Regions from separate parts of the Brevibacillus sp. DP1.3A genome, predicted to be linked through region 1. Evidence: a T-box and tRNA genes for the amino acid it is inferred to sense, from the RefSeq annotation. Region 1 holds a T-box; the other holds one or more tRNA genes.
The links. The T-box of region 1 lies ahead of ileS (isoleucine--tRNA ligase). A T-box ahead of a tRNA ligase gene usually reads a tRNA of that ligase, here a tRNA-Ile.
Positions count from the first base shown of each region.

Region 1 (11,917 bases):
ATGTGCCTTCGCTTCCCCCCGACCACCGCAGATTGAAATCCTCCGGCTTTTTAAAAAGTTTGCCCCCACACAATTGTTGACATTCGTAACTGTACGAATTATTATTACAGTACTCTTCGCAAGGAGGCCGTCTGTGACGTGAATAGTGAATTTACCATAGCTGTTCACAGCTTGGCTTTGTTGGCTCATATCCCAGAGCATATGGCAAGCAGTGAGCTTATCGCAAAAAATGTATGTACGAATCCTGCCAGAATTCGCAAAATCATGAGCATTCTGCGTAAGAACGGGTTTGTGAAGACCAAAGAGGGAATTGGCGGCGGTTATATACTTGCGTGCGACCCGAATGAGGTCACCTTGGCCGAGATATATCGTTCGATCTCGAATGGTACACTGAAGCCGCACTGGTGTTCGGGAGATCCGCAAGAAGCGTGTCAGGTTTCTGCGAATATGCACGGAGTCATGGATCAGATTTTTACCGAAGCAGAGATGTACTTTACAAAGTATTTGGAACAAATCACGATCCAGACTGTATTAGATAAAGTCCGTCAAGGATGTCAGGAGAATTCGCAACAGTAACCATACAAATTTTTAACATGGAAACTGTAATAATTTCCGTTACAATTAGGAGGTGCACGGGAATGAATCGAGATGAGTTATTGGAAGTCGGAGAATGGATATTAGGCAAAACCAAATTCGGCGAGTTAGTTCAAGGCTTCGTCGAAACAGATGATTCATTGCGAGGTACCGCGAAAGTTTATGTGGTTCAATGCGACAACGAAGAGACGATCGGCAAGCAGGTGGTGATTCCAAGACAGTGGATGGAACGCATTCCGGTAGGTTCTTTTGATGATGAAGAGCACATGCATGATCTGATCGACCTCGCCCTCGCAACCAAAGATAGAGAGTGGTTTATGGACCTGGCTGCCAAGGCAAGCACCATGAAACAGACGTCAGGGAAAGAAGCCCGCAAAACAAGAAGCTCTTCCATTCGCAATCGCTTGGGAACTTCTGCTATTTGGGAGCAATAATTTTTCACTATACAGGAGGAGTACGGAGTATGTCTAACGTGAATCATAACAGTTGGTTTGAAAAAGGAATGAGCTTTGCTGCGTACAAAGAAAGCATGGACGTCAACAAAGAAGAGCTGTCCCGCGTATACGATCAGCTCACATTTACTGACGAAGATCTGGCTGTCTGGAAGGATCTCTCCCAGCGCAATTGGAAAGGGGTCGTGCTGACCGCAGACTGGTGTGGGGATGCTTCCTTGTGCGTTCCTGTCATTCAGCGAATTGCCGAGGAAAGCAACATCGAATTGCGCTTTCTCATCCGTGACGAAAATCTGGAGCTGATGGATCAATACCTGACCAATGGCACAGCACGTGCCATCCCGATCTTTATTTTCCTCGACCAGGATGGCTACGAGGCAAGAGTTTGGGGACCGCGTTCTCCAGAAGTGCAGGAAATGATTACGACTGCCCGTGCAGGATTGCCGGCTGCAGACGCTCCTGATTTTGAGGAAAAGCAAAAGGAGCTGTACCGCAACTTCAAGCAACAGATTTCAACAGACCCTGCCATGTGGCGCACGGTGATTGAAAGTGTGAAAGCGAAGCTGCAAGGCTAAAGAGAAAAATCTATAAGGATAGGACTGGATAAATGAATATGAATGCACAAGAGAATAGTCAGCGACCGATTCTCTTCCTGATGATCAACATGTTTATCGCCATGCTGGGAATTGGCTTGATTATTCCGATTTTGCCCGAGTTTCTCAAAGAGTTCGGCGCGGGTGGGGAGACGGCTGGATACTTGGTGGCGGCCTTTGGTGTGACCCAATTTCTGTTTTCTCCGATTGCGGGGGAATGGTCGGATAAGTACGGGCGAAAAATCATGATTGTAATGGGACTCGTCCTGTTTACGATCTCCAATCTGGTATTTGCCTTGGCTGAACAAACTTGGGTGCTCTATCTTTCTCGTCTGATCGGCGGGATCGGGGCAGCAGCGATGATTCCGTCGATGCTGGCGTATGTAGCTGACATTACGACAGAGGATAAACGTGGAAAAGGATTGGGGATGCTTGGAGCTGCCATGTCGCTCGGATTTGTTATCGGGCCTGGTATTGGCGGATTTTTGGCAGAGCTTGGCTTGCGTATGCCGTTCTATATTTCCGCGGCAGTTGGTGCGGTAGCCACACTTGGTTCCATCTTTTTCTTGTCAGAATCACTTCCTAAGGAAAAGCAGCTCGCGGCACGAAACGCCAAAGAGAAGCAGGAAAACATCTTCGCACAACTCGGCAAGTCATTTCAATCGTCGTACTTCATCATGCTGGTGCTGGTCTTTACGATGACGTTTGGCTTGGCGAACTTCGAAGTTATCTTCCCGCTGTTCGTCGATGCGAAGTTCGCTTATACTCCGCGCGATATTTCCATTATTATCACAGTGGGAGCACTTGCCGGTACGATTGTGCAGGCAGCGCTGATCGGCAAGCTCATTACTCGTTTTGGCGAGAAGAAGCTCATTAATGTGACGTTCTTCTTGTCTGCTGTATCGATGGTGATGATGCTATTGTCCGGTAACTTCTGGTATATGCTGATTATGACGGTTATCTTCTTTACCCTGACGTCGATTATGCGTCCAGCGATCAACACGCTGATCTCCAAGCGAGCAGGGGATGAACAAGGCTTCGTAGCAGGGATGAACAATGCCTACATGAGTCTGGGGAATATTTTTGGCCCAGCAGTGGCAGGTACGCTGTACGGGGTTCATTTGAACGCACCGTATTTGTTCGGCGCGATTATCCTGGTTCTCAGCTTGTTCTTGTCGCAGGTGGAAAGCCGTCGCAGCGTGAAGCGCGTCGTGGCCTAACCCTTGACAGTTTTTAGAAACCAGTGTAAAAAGTAAAGTAACAACAATAACACCAACAAATTCATTGACGAGAAAGAGTAAGCTAATCCCCTTGTTCCCCAGAGAGTTGGCCCTTGTGCTGAAAGCCAACGTTCAAGACTTAGCCAAAAATCCTCTCCGAGAAGGAAAGCTGAAGCATCTGGAGTAAGCTGACCCGGAATCCCACCGTTACAAGGGACGCGTATGATGGTACGTAGTAGAGGTGCCGAAATGACATGCTTGCATGAAGATTTCGGAACAAGGGTGGTATCGCGAGATCAAATCTCGTCCCTTAGGGGGCGGGATTTTTTTGCGTTCTATGAACCTACACTTCTACGCAAACTACAGAAGAAGGAGTGTACATGATGAGGAAAGTAGACGTAAAAGAAAAAGCAAGGACACGAGAGTTACGCATTCTGGATCAGTGGAGGGAAGATGACACATTCCGCAAGTCGATGGACAATCGGCTAGGAAAGCCTAATTTCGTCTTTTATGAAGGTCCACCGACCGCCAACGGACAGCCGCATATCGGTCACGTGCTCGGACGGGTCATCAAGGATTTCATCGGACGTTACAAAACGATGTCCGGTTACCGTGTCGTCCGCAAAGCAGGCTGGGATACACATGGTCTCCCGGTAGAGCTTGGGGTGGAGAAACGACTCGGCATTTCCGGCAAGCAGGAGATCGAAAACTACGGAGTGGCCAAGTTCGTCGAGGAGTGCAAAAACAGCGTATTTGAGTACGAAAAGCAATGGCGCGAGTTGACGGAAGGCATCGCTTACTGGACAGATATGGAGCATCCATATGTCACCTTGACCAACGATTACATCGAAAGCGTCTGGCACATCCTTTCTGAAATTCATAAGAAAGAACTGCTGTACAAAGGACATCGTGTCAGTCCGTATTGCCCGGATTGCCAGACGACACTCAGCTCCCATGAAGTGGCGCAAGGCTATGAAGACGTGAAGGACTTAAGTGCGACCGTCAAATTCAAAAGCAAGACAAACGAGGACATCTTTCTCGCGTGGACGACGACACCATGGACACTTCCAGCAAACGTGGCATTGGTTGTTAACAAAGAGCTCGATTACGTGCGGGTGAAGCACAAGGATGAAGTGTACGTCGTAGCAAAAAATCTCGCGGAGAAAGTGTTCAAGGAAGACTACGAGGTTTTGTCCACGCACAAAGGGGCAGAATTCGTCGGTACCCCGTATGAACCGCCTTTTGGCTATATTAAGGTAAACCATGGACATATCGTCGTCGATGCGGACTATGTCAGTGATACGAGCGGAACTGGCATTGTGCATACTGCGCCAGCGCACGGGGAGGATGACTATCGCACGACCCGTCAGCATGGTCTTGATTTCGTGAACGTCGTGAATTTGGCTGGCCGCTATACCGATCAAATCTCAGATTTCGCGGGTCGCTTCGTCAAGGATTGCGACGTCGATATCGTAAAGGATCTGTCTCATCGCGGACTGTTGTTTTCCAAGGAGCGTTACGAGCATAGCTATCCGTTCTGCTGGCGCTGCAAATCGCCACTGCTCTACTACGCGATGGAGAGCTGGTTCATCAAAACGACAGCGATCAAGGATCAGCTGATCGAAAACAACAGCAAGATCGAATGGTATCCAGGCCATTTGCGCGAAGGGCGCTTCGGGAAATTCCTCGAAGAGCTCGTAGACTGGAATATCAGCCGCAATCGGTATTGGGGGACGCCGCTCAATTTATGGCTTTGTCAGGATTGTGGCTGCGAATATGCGCCAGGCAGTGTAAAAGAGCTGCGTGAGAAGTCTGTGGCGCCACTCGACGAGAATCTGGAGCTGCACAAGCCGTTTGTGGATAATGTGAAGCTGCATTGCTCTTGCGGCGGTACGATGGAGCGGACCCCTGAGGTCATTGATGTGTGGTTCGACAGTGGTTCGATGCCGTTTGCTCAGTACCATCATCCATTCGGCGACGAAAAGGTATTTCAGGAGCAGTACCCTGCCGACATCATTTCGGAAGGAATCGATCAGACGCGGGGCTGGTTCTTCAGCTTATTGGCAGTTTCAACTTTGTATAACGGAAAAGCCCCTTACAAGGCGGTCATCTCTACCGGTCACGTTTTGGATGAACACGGTCAAAAGATGTCCAAAAGCAAAGGAAACGGGATCGATCCGTGGGAGGTTATCGAGGAGTTCGGTGCAGATGCGTTCCGGTGGGCACTCTTGTCTGACAGTGCGCCGTGGAGCAGCAAGCGGTTCTCCAAGCGGATCGTCGCCGAGGCGAAGTACAAAGTGATCGATACGATCCATAACACTCATGCTTTTTATTCGTTATACGCCTTGATCGATGCATTCAAGCCAGAAGAGCATCTGCCACAACCGCCTGTGAATGAATTGGATTGTTGGATACTATCCCGCTTGAATACCACCTTGCAGCACGTGGAAAAAGGTCTGGAAACCTACGATTTCATGAATCCGGCTGGGCATATCGAAGCGTTCGTCGACGAGCTGAGCAACTGGTACATCCGTCGTTCGCGGGATCGTTTCTGGAGCAGCGGGATGACTCCTGACAAAGTATCTGCTTACCAGACCCTGCGGGAAGTGTTGCTGACGCTGGCGAAGATGATCGCACCATACGCACCGCTGATCGCAGAAGATATGTATGGTAATCTGGGTGGAGAAGGCAGTGTTCATTTGACTGACTATCCGAAGGTGAACACAGAAGCAATCGACGCAACCCTTGAGCGGGACATGGAAACGGCTCGACACATCGTGGAGCTGGCTAGAAATGTCCGCAACGAAACTGGACTCAAGACCAGACAGCCTCTGTCCGAGCTGATCGTATCGATGGAGCAGCCATTTAACCTTGAGAGATTTGCTGGCATTATCCAAGACGAGATCAATGTGAAAAACATTCGGGTGGAGCAAAGCGACAGCAGCTTCGTGACGTATCATTTCAAGCTCAACCTGAAGGTAGCTGGGAAAAAATACGGCAAGCACGTTGGGCCAATCCAAGGGTATCTAAAAGAATTGAACGCAGCCGATGCACAGAAAGCGGTGGACAATGGCTACCTGGATGTAGAGGTCGCAGGCGAGAGCGTGCGGCTTACACTAGATGAGTTGCTCGTGGAAAAGCAAGGGAAGCAAGGCTTCGCTTCTGCATCTGGCTATCAGCTCCACGTGGCCTTGAATACGACACTCACAGAAGAGCTTGAGCAAGAAGGCTTGGTTCGAGAAATCATCCGTGTCATCCAGGATGCACGCAAAAAGCTGGATTTGCCCATCGATAAACGTGTCCAGCTCACACTGGATGTGGGCGATGAGCTACGAGCAGCATTGGAGCGTTTTGATCATGTTTTGCGTGAGAGTGTACTCGTTTCGGATGTGTCGTTTGCGAAAGCAGCAGATATGGAGACCGTTTCGTTTGGAGACAAAACATTTGGTTTACACATCGTGTAACAAAGCGGTTGGATAAAGAAACAGCTAGGGAACATGGTTGGTATACCGGTTCTCTAGCTGTTTTCTTCAGTCATGTAACATCTCTGGGTCAAACCATACGTCTTCATAATCGTCCGCAACTGACAATCTGAGCTTTTCAGAAGGAATGTTCAGATGAATGGAGAAAGGGGTAGAGGCACGAAGACGAACATTCACCAGGAAGAGAGGAAATGCAGATGGACCAAGTGAAATGGAACGTTGGGGTGATTGGCGCAGGCGTCATGGGCGAACGCATGATGAATGCTATCCGTACCCACGAAAAATTTCGAGTAGCCGCAGTGAGTGATGTATCGGCGGAAAGAGCACAGGAAGCCGCGCAAAAGTCCGGTGATGTGCCTTGGTACACAGATTATAAGGAATTATTGAAAAAGGTAGAGCTGGACGTCATCTATTTGGCAGTTCCTCCCAAATTCCATCACGCCATTGCTCTGGATGTGCTGGCGCACAAAAAGCATTTACTCTGCGAAAAGCCGTTGGCTAATTCGTTGACAGAAGCGCAAGAAATGTTGGAAGCAGCAAATGACGCAGGGGTTGTCCATGCGATGAACTTCCCGCTCTACTATCAAGGTGTTTTTCCTGAGCTCTCACGCAGACTCGAAGAAATCGGAGATATCCGACGCATCGATATCTTGACGCATTTTCACCAGTGGCCGCGTCCATGGCAGCAAACACCTTGGCTGGCTGGTCGTGAGCAAGGCGGCTTCATCCGTGAAGTGCTCCCTCATTTCACTCACCTGACTTACGCGCTCTTCGGAGATTTGCATGTAGTACGCTCAGAGGTAGATTATCCAGCAGATCCTGCGCTATGCGAGACAGGTGTATCGGCTTTCCTACGTCTGACAGATGGTACCCCGGTTACGATCAATGGCTTGGCGGGTATCGCGCACCAAGAGCATTTGGATTATCGCGTGTACGGGTCAAAAGGGACGCTGAGTGTCGTGAACTGGAGCAATCTGTTTGTGGGTGGACACGGCGAAGCGCTCGTTCCGGCTGAAATTCCACAGCAAGACCGTCTCTCCCTGTTGTTGGATGAGCTGTCCATTGCCATTAACGGTGGGGACGCTAGACTGGTTACGTTTGAGACAGGCGTGAAAGTACAGCAAGTGCTGGAAGCATTGCTTGGACATGAAAAAGTACACTACATCAAATAGAATTTAGCAGGAACAGTCCATGAAAATAGAGCAGTTGGGCAGGGGTATCACATCCTGCGCGACTGCTCTTTTCTTTTTGCTATGGCTCGTATGTCTGTAAAAGCTGCTCTATATGCTTGATGGCAAAATGGACATGCTTGTTATCGCGGGTGAGTCTGCTTGCCATTATGGCTCCTTCAATGGAAGAGAAGATAACCGAAGCGACTGCTTCTGCGTCCATTTCAGCACGAAATTCTCCCTGGGAGATTCCTTCTTCCAGCAACCCTTGCATGAACGATATGGTCTCTTGGTAAGCGGCGACGGCATAGTTGCGAAGAACAGGGAACGAATGGTCGCTTTCGACGGCTGTGTTGAGAAGCGGGCAGCCGCCTTGGAGCGGGGGATTGTTTACCGCATCAGAATATACCTTTGCCATGGCTACGAGTTTTGCAGTGGCTGTGTCCTGTTTTTCTAGCGCAGCCGCAAAATGTTCATTCAATACTTCACCAGCATATTTGAAGGCCTCGATTGCTATTTCATCTTTACTGGCAAAACCTCTGTAGAGAGCGCCTTTGGTAAGTCCCGTGGCATCCATGATGTCTTGCATGGAGGTTCCTGTATAACCGTTTTGATTAAACAGCTCGGCTGACTTCTGGATAATATGCAGCTTTGTTTTTTCGCCTTTTCGCATCGCGATAGTCCTTTCATTCGGCCAACACGGTCTATATTCGTCCAAGTTATTGTAACATTTCTCTCATGTACGAAAGAAGGCATTCATGTAAAATCAAAAGAGACCGAACTGTCCGGTCTCAAAAATTGAACAAAGGGTTGTGTGACAGGATGAACCGTATCAAACCGTATTCGATTGTCATTTTCGTCGCTTGTATAGCGATCACGTATGCACTTGTGCAAAACTTTCTCATCGATCCAGAAGCGAAAGGCTTTCTCAGTCACAAGTCTGATTACAACAAAGAGCGAATGAACACATCGATCTGGCTTACGGTGATGTATGTCCATTTGTTTTTCGCTCTGATTGCCCTGGTCTGTGGAGTGGCTAACTTTTCGGACAAGCTGCTCGCAGAGAACCGCAAGCTACATAAAGTAACAGGCTATGTTTATCTTTTTAGTGTGTTGGTTGTGGTAGTCACCTCGGGATTTATGGCCCCTTATGTAACGGGTGGAAAAGTGGCGAGTTGGCCCTTCCACTTGTTGAACGTCATCTGGCCGGCCATCACCATTACGGCACTCGTCAAAATTAAAAAGCGCCAAGTCATGAAGCATAAGGAATGGATGGTCCGGAGTTTCGTCTTCTTGTTCACCAACATGGCGATTCATCTCGTGAAGCTGATCGTAGAGAAGGTAGTAGGATTGCCGTATGAGCTCAGCTACACAATCGGTGTATATGTCGCCATGATTGGACTTGTCGTGACGGCGGAGATGATCATTCGTACGAAATTGCGAGCACGGAAAAAAGCATGAGAGCGACTCAGCTTTTTCAATTGTTACTCCTCTTCGACGCTCTCACTTCCTTGTTTCGGGGGAAATAGTCTCTGTAACTCTCGTTTATTGTAATATTCATTTTGCAGAAGAGTGGGTTCAACTGCGTAGGCTAGCTCGGGGCTTTGTGGTGCCACGGATTCCAATGTGATGTGGATGCTTTTAATGGGGGGCTTGATTTCAGTCTTGGGGGATTTTTTTTGATTCCTCTTTTTGTTTTTACTTTTGTTTACTGGTTGGGGGTTCGCTACAGGTTCGGCGATGTTTTGTACTTCCTCCACCACTTCTATATTTCCTTGGAAGAACAAATGGTGTGCTGTTTCGTTTATCGCATCTGTATCCCCCTCTTGCAAATCTCGTAATGAGAGTTTCGATCTCTCGATGAGAAGGTTGATCTCGGGCTCTAGGAGCTCTTGAGTAATTGTTCCATGTGGATCGTCTTTCCAAAATGTATTGATCGCCTGCACATCGCCCGCAAAGTATTCCAACTTATGCCGAGCGTAAATGTGCTTCCAGCATTTTTCGGAAATGACTACTTTCACTTTGATTTTTTCATCAAATTTGGTTAGCTGGTAATCCCAAGTAAAGGTCGCTTCCTTGAAAGCATCTTGTACGTCTTGTACGTCTTGTGTGTCTTGCGTGTTTGGTTTCGCTGTTTTGTCTTTTCCATACCCTAATAAATGCTGCTCTGAGCCCAAATCCTCTAACTTGCTTGCTCCCGTTTTTAGCCATTCTGCAGGTACACGCTTCACATTTTTCGTTTCAGATTTGTACCAGATGGTTTCATCATAGCCTGGTTCCTTCGTGAACTCCTGACGCACTTTCTCCAAGCAGGTCTTTATATCATTCATTATTTTGGAAAGCTCTTCATCCATCTCTTCGGCCAGATCATCATCTTGCTTCGTTTTTGGAAACAGCATGGTCAAATGGTAGAGCTTACGTATAAACGAATCGATTTTTCTTAGTTGTTCAGAGATTGCCTTTTCTCTGGCGATGATTGTCGACTCCTTAGCCGTGCTTACCATCTCAATTTGAGGATCGAATTTTGAACCGGGATTCCCAGTCGTTTCTTTAAATCCAGGCACCAAGTTCTTATAGAAATTCACCAATTGAATCCTCGTGCATTTTTCATCGTTATCGGAGACATCTTTTACTTCGCTTATAAGTTGAGCGTAGGATTCCTTGGCTGCCTTAAATGTTTCGTTCGGCAATTGCCGGATACCCTCTAATAATTCGCTCAACGTGATAAGCGAATGCTGGGAGATGGTATGATCCATTTGCATCTCATCATTTTGAAAAGCTTCGCTTCTAGCTTCTTCTGCGGTTGCTCGACGAGCCGTATTATGGCCATCTTCGTCTTTAAAGCGTTGAATTGGCTGTTTATTAGGCACGATTCCCTGCCTCTGGGATTTCATTAATTGAATCAGTGCACGATTTCCAATCGACTTCTGCAGCTGGATAAGGTGTGACGGGCTATCTCGCTTGATGGATGCAGAAGGTGGGGGCATCGTTTTGTGGAAGGGCTGCTGCAGAGTGGGTGTTTTGGCTACGTGTTCGAATAGATGAGACGACATGGGAAATCACCTCCAGGGGATCTGTATGAATAGAATGTGGTGGCTAACCTACTGCTGCAAGGCTTTGCTCTGCATCAAAAAGTCGATAAACGTACGCATAATCCCGTGAACAGGTGTATCCTTGAGGTAAATCAGCTCGAAGTTCCGGTTGATTTGCGGCAGGTTCAGGACGTCTACTTCCTGCAGCTCGCCTTCGCTCAAGTCCTTGGAGATGGCAAAGCGAGGCAAAAAGGCGATGCCCAGCCGTTGTTTAACCATCCGCTTCACGACCTCGATGTTGTCAGCCTCCATGACGACATTGTTTTGTAGCTGAAAATGGCTGAATGCATTGTTGATCAGCTTCCAGTCGAGCGAGCCCCGATTGAACAAGATCAGTCGTTCACGTGCGACTTCTTCAATGGAGACCTGATGGCGGAAAGAAAATGGATGGTCGGGATAAATCGCTAAGACCATGTCATCCGGCATCAGTTGAATCCGGTTAATCTGTGGATGGGTAACAGCACGAGCAATTCCGAATGACACCTCGTGGTTCAGAACCATATCGAGCACCTGATGGGAATGTCCGGTGAGGATCGTCAGCTTGATTTTGGGGTACAGCTGTTGGAATTGCTGGACGAGGTCAGGCAAAATGTAAAAGGCGGAGACAAAAACGGTGGAGATGGTCAATTCTCCCTCTACATCGCCTTGTGATCGCTGAATCGCTTGCTGTCCCTCTTGTAGCATGTGCATGATGTTTTTCGCATAGGGAAGGAACAGATCGCCTTCCTTTGTAAGAGAAATCGTATGACCCGTACGTTGAAACAGCTTACAGCCCATAGTCGTTTCGAGTGCCTTGATCCGCATGCTGACCGTGGGCTGTGACAGATAGAGCAAATCAGCCGTTTTGCTGAAGCTCCCGGTCAGGGCGACAAAGATGAATGCTTCAATTTGCTCCATATTCATGAGTAGTGGCTCCATTATGTGAATTTTTAAATCGTGTAGAAAAGTTTACGTGCTTTACAGTGTAAAAGCGACCGTGTTTAAACTTTCCGCAAAAACGCGGCTGCTCCTCCTCGGACATACCTCGATAATGTTTTCTTAAGTGACTTATTGCAATAATTTATTGGATTCGCTCTCCAAAATACATTACCTTAAAATTAACAGAATAGGTAGTGTTCTCAAAGGAAATTAGCACAAGGGATGGTTAAAGATGACCAAGATGCCGATTATCGATTTGCACTGTGATGCACTTCTGAAAATTTGGGAGAAAAATGGGGCTCTGTCCTTTGCGGATGCGGACGAGCTAGACGTCAACAGAAAACGGCTGCACGATGGCGGGGTAAAGCTGCAGTGCTATGCGATCTGGACATCGCCT
Region 1 covers NZ_CP085876.1:5,067,418-5,079,334, reverse strand. The annotation lists gene HP399_RS23220 (RrF2 family transcriptional regulator) at 139-576, shown strand; gene HP399_RS23215 (IDEAL domain-containing protein) at 639-1,028, shown strand; gene HP399_RS23210 (thioredoxin family protein) at 1,058-1,621, shown strand; gene HP399_RS23205 (MFS transporter) at 1,654-2,859, shown strand; T-box leader at 2,915-3,173, shown strand; gene ileS (isoleucine--tRNA ligase) at 3,243-6,323, shown strand; gene HP399_RS23195 (Gfo/Idh/MocA family protein) at 6,539-7,513, shown strand; gene HP399_RS23190 (TetR/AcrR family transcriptional regulator) at 7,593-8,183, opposite strand; gene HP399_RS23185 (DUF2306 domain-containing protein) at 8,333-8,971, shown strand; gene HP399_RS23180 (hypothetical protein) at 8,995-10,563, opposite strand; gene HP399_RS23175 (LysR family transcriptional regulator) at 10,612-11,505, opposite strand; gene HP399_RS23170 (dipeptidase) at 11,753-11,917, shown strand, end outside.

Region 2 (8,358 bases), 2.8 Mb from region 1:
TTCCCGGTCATGTTAACATAGGCCTTGTTATTGGTGAGCATGGAGCGATCTTGATTGATTCAGGTCTGGATACCCAGAACGCAAAAAAAATCAAGAAAGGACTGGACGCTATCGCCCAGCCCTTGTGTGCAATCATTCAAACACACTCTCATGCCGACCATTTCGGTGGCAACGCCTACTTGCTCGGATGCTGGCCCGAAGCAAGGGTCTATGCGCCACCGCTGGAAGAGGCGATCATTCGGAATCCGATACTTGAGCCTATTTACTTGAACATGGGTGCAGCACCACTTGAGGATCTCAAAAACAAGTTTTTGTTGGCGCAACCTTCTCGGGTGGACCACCACCTTCCACTAGATGAAGGGATCGAAATTGCTGGCGTACCTTTCTATATCCTTTCTCTGCCGGGGCATAGCTGGCAACAGGTTGGCGTCGTCTGTGACGAGATTTGCTTCGCTGCCGACAGTTATTTAGGCGAAGAGGTTTTGGAAAAGCACAAGCTGCCGTTTCTTGTGGATGCGCATGAGACCCTACTCAGTCTTCATAAGCTGCTTGCAACCAACTACAAGGGATACTTGCCTGGGCACGGAGCATATACCACCACCTCTCATGATGCCGTGAACAAAAATATTGCTTGGCATGAGCGGATTTTCTCGGTGATCTGCAACATTTTAGTAGAGGAGAGGACACCAGAAGAAGCGTTAACTCTCCTGTGTGAGCGTTTACACATTTCCATAGAAAATGCTTCGAGCTACGTCCTGTTTCGGACGGCGTTTATGGGTTACTTGGTCGGGCTGCAGAAAACAAAGAGGGTGGCATACCGGTTTGAACATAATCGGTGGTTGTGGAGAACCGTTCAGGATGGAGCGGAGGGAGCAGACAGGTAATCGGCGATTTCTGCTAGCTTATGCTCTGCAGCTTCGCGGACGGCCTTGGGAATGAAAAAAACTTCTTCGGATGTGGTGTTCATATAGAACTTTGCTTCTAAATACGGATGACCCAGTTTGACATTCAGTTCCCCTTTTCCGGTTGTTGTGCTGGTGTAGTTCGTAGGGATACGCAAAAAATACGCGCTGCTACTGGCGGAATCGTACATGACGACATCGTACGTGGGCATACTGTCCCCGCCTGATCGATGAAAGCCTTGTTGTCGCAGCATTTTGTCAACATAAGAGAGTGGCTGAACGACACCGGTAAGGGTCTTGTTTTTTAACCGCATGGACATCCTCCTCGGTTCAACCATTGAGAAATCAAGCTTACTCCAATACTATGTACGGCAATACCGATTCAGACTTGTAGAAAAAGAAAAGAAGGAGTGGACGAGGATGCAACTTATGGCAGATTTGCATACACATACAAAAGCGTCAGACGGTACCTGCGAGCCTGCGGAAAACGTACGTTTGGCGAAGGAGGCGGGACTTGCTGCACTGGCAATCACGGATCACGACACGGTAGCAGGGATTCCAGAAGCAATGGAGGCTGCCCGCGCACTCGACGTGGAAATCATTCCGGGAGTCGAAGTGAGCTCCGTAGGGAAGGGGCAGGATATTCACGTTCTTGGCTATTTTGTCCCGTATGAAGACCCAGCTTTTGAAGAGCGTCTCTTCCGTTTGCGAGAGACAAGGCATGAGCGTAACCAACTATTAATAGCACGGCTACAGGAGCTCGGTATCGACATTTCATTGGAAAAGGTATACCGCCGCAAGCAGGGCACGGACAAAAACATCGGGCGACCACATATTGCTGAAGAACTGATAGAGCTGGGGGTCGTTTCTACGATTGAGGAAGCCTTCGATAAGTACTTGGGCAAAGGGGGAGCGGCTTATGTCAATCCTCCACGCATTACCCCGCAGGAAGCAATCACGCTGATCAAAGAGGCTGGCGGAGTGGCGGTGCTGGCTCATCCGGGTCTGTATGACGATGATGAGCTGGTCCAGGAGTTGATTATATTCGGATTGGACGGGATTGAAGTCAATCACCCGGATAACGATGAGGTCCAAAAAATGCGCTACAGCAAGTGGGCAGCACAACACGGGCTTGTTGTAACGGGCGGTTCTGATTTCCATGGCTGGCGTGGAGAGGAGCCGTTTCATGCGATGCTTGGCTCTCATACCGCAGCGATGGATGCTGTTGAACAGCTACGTGCGATTGCGGCGAAGCGGAAGGTATAATTCATTCATCCATACGTAACGGAAACGACCCTCTTCGCTTTTATGGGAAGAGGGTTTTTGGTGAGCTTAAAACAATGCGAGCAGAAAGGATATTCCTAACCACAAGCATAGAGGGCTGAACAATGCTGTATCTTGACGGGCAAACTTCGTATTTTTTACTTTTTTAAAAAAGCCAATGTAGTTGAAGTCTCCTACAGCGCGCAGGACAAATACAGCTGCACAGATCATGCATCCCCATTGAATCAAAGAAGGGGCTATTACGGGCGAGAGATAACCGCTCTGGGCGAGCAAAATGTAACCGGCAAAAGCCAATAAGCAGGCAACGACGATCGTTCCGCCTTTCCCAGGGGAAAAAGTTCGGCGTGAATGATCGGCTGTTGTGGGGATGACGGAATCGGTCCCCCATTTTCCTCCGAAGGCCCAATAAAAATGCAGCAAGGACACGATAACTAAGAAGATAGCAGATGAGATAGGGAAAACATGCGTCATGGGAATACCTCCTATTGATTCATAAGGTTTTTGCGGAAGATACGTATCCGTATGTTTTGGGTGAAAAAATTCCTGCGCAAGACAATCTGTCAGGCAGGAAGGGGTAATCAAATCCAAGTCATAAAATGATGCAAGGGTGCGGACATATCAAAAGGCGCTTCCAGCTCTCTGCGCACGAGCCAACCAATATAGAGGAGGTACGCGAGCTGAGCACGTGTCTTTGCATCAGTGGGAGCCAGCCCTTTTTTCTCATACAAAGAGGCAACGAAGCCGATCCTGCGCTTCTCGATTTCCACGAGACGTTTGGAAAGGGCAGGATGTTGCTTCGCCCAGTTGTAGATAGCGGCTTCGATTTTTCGCTCGCTGCTAAAAACGCTCAACAACAGCTGTTCCAACGACATGTTGTCCGAGTGTGGCGCTCGAATGATCCGCTCGGTCGCATGCTCCTCCCAATAATCGACCATGGAGTCCAGTAACGCTTGACGATCTGAAAAGTGATGATAAAAGCTCCCTTTGCTGATCTTCAGTTTTCTGGCGAGAGGTTCCACACGGACAGTGTCAATACCTGCTTCAGCCAACATATCGAGCCCTGCCCGAATCCAATCTTCACGTACGTATTGCATGGTTCACCTCAAAAGATACGGTATCGTATGTTTCTAGTTCCATGTTATTCCACGGTGTGTGATGTGTCAAGAAGCATTGATTTTTGTATTGAGAAAGTAGCAGAGGGCTACGGTGATGACTCTTTTGAACGAGTGATTAGGCAATCCGGAAACCGCAGGTGATTTCATACCTTTATCGGGTACCAATGAAAAACAACCTCTCTTCGCATGATGATCATAGCGAAAACGAGGTTGTTTTCCGACTAGGGGATTGAGTTGCACGCAGCTTCAGTTATTCGCGAAAGGATTTTACCATCGCAATATGCTCGATACCCGCATCGTCGAATAAGTCGCCAAAAGGTTCATAGCCGAGCTTTTCATAAAACCGTTGGGCGTGCGTCTGTGCGTTCAGCTTCAAGCTGTCATACTCGTGCTGTTTGGCTAGCTCTTCCATAGCGAGCATGATTTGGCGGCCTAGCCCGGTACCGCGTTCTGTTTTAGCAACCGCCACCCGTTCAATTTTTCCCACGCCAGGTGCGTAGGTACGGATACGGCTCGCGCCCACTGGCTTTCCATCGCGGTAGGCCACAAAATGAATCGTCCCACCATCCAGTGTGTCATGCTCATCTATTTCCAACTCTTCCGGTACTTCCTGTTCCTCGATGAAAACGACTCGGCGTACAGACAGGGCATCCGCCAATTCTTGTTCAGTGGTGACTTTTTGGATCTGGTAGGTTTGCAGGTTCATCGGTATTCGTCCTTTGTTAGAAAATATCCCTCCCTACGATGGATACGCAAGGAGGGTTGGTGATTGAGGAAAGGGTGTTTATTTTTTGAGAAGGAAAGTCTGGTAAACGCTCCAGATGCCATCCTCGAGCTGATAAATCAAGTGGAAGCGATCGATCTCGCTGTTCAGGTCAATTTTTGCCATGCTCAGTTGGCCGGTTACATCTCGCAGCTCATCGTCGGACAGGTCGCGCCCGATGGTCAGATGCGGTACGTATGCGTAGGTTTCTTTTTCATTCACACACTGATTAGCAATCTTTTGATGCAGCTCGTTAAATGGTTCTTTGTTTTGCACAGCCAAATAGATCACGTTGGTGGTAGGGTGGAAAGAAGATACTCGATGGAAATGAGCCGAAAAGCTGTCGGTAGAGGAGGCAACCTGCTCCAGATGGCTCACCAGCTCAGACAACTTGGCTTCGTCCAGCTCAAAGGCTTCCTTCAAACGGATATACGGAGGAACCAAAGCATAGCCCGGGTCATAACGTTTCCGGTAAGAGTTGGCTACTTCTTGCACCTTGCTAGATGGGAATATTACGATACTGTACATCATCAGAACCACTCCTCCTTACTATCTATCGTGCTCTACAAGAACTTATTTTAACAGAAAATTCTTCATTTGTGTAATGTTAAGCGTGGGTCCGTATATTCCTTGCGCCAAAGGAAAGACTGTGTAGTGCAAGGAGGTGCCGCACTGCATGTATACGGCTATGATGATCACATTCATTTTTCTCGTTCTGCTTCTACTGTCTGTGCTGACCTTCACCATCTTGACTGCGATACGAAAAGGAGAATTCGAAGAGGCACTCGTATCGACTATCAAGGATGAAGGTCCACAAGAAGAACAGCCACGGTAAGTTTACCCGTAAAGCGTCTTGAGCATACGCGGTAGATTGCGCTGCCAGTAGCCCCACGTATGGTCACCCTCAAACGTTTCATAAACGAGGGTGACTTTTTTCGTGCCCAAAATCTCGCGCAGTTCTTCATTCGCCGCTAGAAGATTCAAAGTGCCACGCCCCGTGCTTACTGCCGTTTCCTTTGTCCCAATTTCCAAATAAATGGTCTGCGGTACGGAAAAGTCAGCGTCAGCTACCAGACGATTTAGCTTTGCGTCCATGGCAATCGACTGGCAGGCAACTTGTCCAAACGTATGTGGATAGTTAAGAGCAGTGAACAGAGAGACAACCCCGCCCAAAGATTCGCCAAGAAGTGTTCGTGCGTTCCCTAAAGGATGTGTGGAGTAATGCGTATCGACATAGCTCACGACTTCTTCGGCGAGGAAGCGTCGGTAGGCCATGTGCTCTTTGCCATCCGGATGATAACGGTCATGCCGTTTGCTTTTCTCGACAGGGAGAAAGACAGCGATGATATCAGGCAGTTCTTTGTCCTGGTTCAATTGATCCAACAAAGTAGCCATCCTGCCCATTGCCAAGTAATCTTCTCCATCCTGTACGTAGAGGACGGGATACGAGTAGAGTGGCGAGTAGCGTTGGGGTGTGTAGACAACCAGCTTTTCCGGCGTCCCCAAATGCCGGCTTTTCAAGACGATTTCCTCAAGGGCCACTGCGGTGTCCTCCTTATTGGGATATTCTGTTCATTATTATACAGGAGGGAGCGTGCATGCCCAAGAGTTTGGGTGCAGGGTCAGGCAGTGGGCGAAAGATTGTCGCAATTTGGTCAGCGTGTGATACTATGGTAGGAAACGACTTCACTCGATTTGTGGAAGGGGTTGTCTCTTATATGAAGAAGCAAGTACACAGCATCGAAGTCAGAAACGCTGCTCTCGCACGTTTGGCAGAACGCGGAGTGACGTTGGATGATATCGCAGAGATCGTCTATCTCATGCAGTCGCCCTACCATCCAGATCTCACGATGGCACAGTGCATTGAGAGCGTGAAAGCGGTCTTGGAAAAAAGGGAAATGCAGCACGCCATCCTGGTTGGCGTTGAGTTGGATACGTTAGCAGAGAAGGGCCTCTTGTCCGAGCCGCTCCAATCCATCATCGCGTCAGATGAAGGACTATTCGGATGCGACGAAACATTGGCACTAGGCTCCGTGTTTGGATATGGAAGTATCGCTGTGACCACTTTTGGACATTTGGATAAGCACAAGGTCGGAGTGATTAAAAGGCTGGATACCAAGTCGGCAGAGGGACGCGTTCACACATTTTTGGACGACCTCGTGGCGAGTGTGGCAGCCAATGCATCTAGCCGCATGGCCCATCGGATGAGAGATGAGCAGGAGGCAGAATTGGCACGAAGTGAGGCGTTGAAGCAACAGGAAGCCGAGCTGCGTGTCGAGGAGAAAGGGAAAGGGACGGAGCAGGCGGGGTAGGTTAGGTTTGGGATGAGGGAGTTTGTTTCGATCGTTACCTAATTATCTTGTTTGTTTTAAACTCTATTGAATAGTTTTCAGCTTAGCAGGAGCCAATTCTTCACCGGTGTAGCTCATATGCTTGATGCGTCATGTATGATGTGATGCCATCATGTAGGTAATCCCCATGTTTTGTAGGGGATGTGGGCAGCAGCGGTGGGGAATGGCTTTTTACAAGGAAAAAACAAGCCTGATTTCACTGGGTTTTTTAGTGTTCTTTTGGTACGAGTGAAAATTTTTACAAGAAATTATTCATTTCCTCTTGAAATTCATTTTACGATACTGTATAGTAATAAATGTGATCGACGTCCGATACGATTCGGGCCCTTAGCTCAGTTGGTCAGAGCGGTCGGCTCATAACCGATTGGTCGTAGGTTCGAGTCCTACAGGGCCCACCATTAAACGATCACACACATATCCCATGATCCGGTAGCTCAGTTGGGAGAGCACCATCTTGACAGGGTGGGGGTCGCTGGTTCGAACCCAGTCCGGATCACCATAGTATGAACGTTAGAACCCTTGAGGAATCAAGGGTTTTTCTTATTTTACAATAGTTTCTAAAATGATGAGATGGCTTGATAAAACGGTTTTGGGGACAAATTGGGGCGGGGCATTCTAGGTTTCTTCTTTTATATTTCCCTGTTCTTTTCTTTGCGGGAAAACTTATCGCTTTCCTGCTGTTCGTTTCTTGACCTTTTTCGTAACGTGAACGTGTATATCGGCAGAAGTGGATGACCTTATATCAGCAGTGGCAATAAGTAAAATCGATCGTATGACCTAAATTGTGAGTACAGAGTCAAAGCCCCTTGGCTATTCACCAGGGGGCTTGTCCACACTTCAGTGTTTACACAAAACTTTTGACAGAGCCGAAATGCACTTCCGACTACCACTTAAGAATCCCACTGATTCCCAAGGTTTCGCTTGCCCCTAGGGGTGGGAGTCTCAAATACTCAACTGTTACTTTAGTACAATTTCCTTTTTCCATACCAATTTTTGATTTGCTTCGTTTTTAAAAGTGAGCGTTAGGACACCCTTCTGACCCTTCATCTTTTGAGCATCATAATTAAAACTGTGTATCTGCAAGGAGCCACCGATCGTAAAATTAGGTTCTGTACTCTCAGAAAAATCGTTTTCCGCCGCTTGTTCAACTGTATTCACAATTGTTTTCTCATTTGATTTCCATTCCATCTTCTCAAGTGTGTAACCTTTTTGGAATTTGTCTACGTAAAAAGTAAACGCATCTTTATTCATTGGATTGTAGCATCTTGATCGACTTTCACGCCGATCATCTTGTCGTTAATGGCATACACAGAGTACTGCTCTTTCGTATTTTCTTGTGTATTTTTTGGTGCAATCCAAGCCTCACCTGTTCCAACCATTACCCCGGTATATTCCACAAAAAGCTCATTCACTTTTTGGTTTAAAAAAGCATCCTTGACGTTTTTGGTTAAAATTTGATCATATTTTTGGATAAATTCTTGCTTGGTTTTAATTATTATATCTATGTCTTCACCGTTCTTTTCGCTACTTACAGTCAACGGGAATTCGAAACGATTCGCCACACTATTTTTGTCTCCAGCTTTTATCTCTTTTTGCAGACTAGTAAAATATGACTCAAATGCCTTCGCATCATCAATGCCAGCGACAAAGTATGGATTCTTTTGTTCTACAGTTGGACTTGGATTTTTTACCGCAGCCGCTACAGACATTTCCTTTTGCAACCCCGGTAAAAAACCTACTGATAATACTGTTGCAACGATTATTGCATTTGTGACTTTTTTCATTTCAAACTCCTCCTAGATTTAGCATTAAAATAGATGTAAAAGTGTTGAACAGTGAGTCATCTTGCAAGAAATATCCTCGTTTAGAAATTAGTAACGTTGTTAATGCTAATCAAAAAATTAACCATTTTTTGGGCAAACGCTCATCTTCTTACCTTTCCT
Region 2 covers NZ_CP085876.1:2,302,970-2,311,327, forward strand. The annotation lists gene HP399_RS10735 (MBL fold metallo-hydrolase) at 1-884, shown strand, start outside; gene HP399_RS10740 (hypothetical protein) at 854-1,216, opposite strand; gene HP399_RS10745 (PHP domain-containing protein) at 1,323-2,168, shown strand; gene HP399_RS10750 (DUF3995 domain-containing protein) at 2,235-2,657, opposite strand; gene HP399_RS10755 (TetR/AcrR family transcriptional regulator) at 2,765-3,280, opposite strand; gene HP399_RS10760 (GNAT family N-acetyltransferase) at 3,552-4,007, opposite strand; gene HP399_RS10765 (YjcG family protein) at 4,086-4,595, opposite strand; gene HP399_RS10770 (hypothetical protein) at 4,741-4,899, shown strand; gene HP399_RS10775 (alpha/beta hydrolase) at 4,902-5,606, opposite strand; gene HP399_RS10780 (phosphatidylglycerophosphatase A family protein) at 5,783-6,376, shown strand; tRNA gene HP399_RS10785 (tRNA-Ile) at 6,737-6,813, shown strand; tRNA gene HP399_RS10790 (tRNA-Val) at 6,839-6,914, shown strand; gene HP399_RS10795 (hypothetical protein) at 7,373-7,666, opposite strand; gene HP399_RS10800 (hypothetical protein) at 7,663-8,199, opposite strand.
Region 2: it has a tRNA-Ile gene. The T-box ahead of ileS (isoleucine--tRNA ligase) is inferred to sense a tRNA for this amino acid. The anticodon was not compared.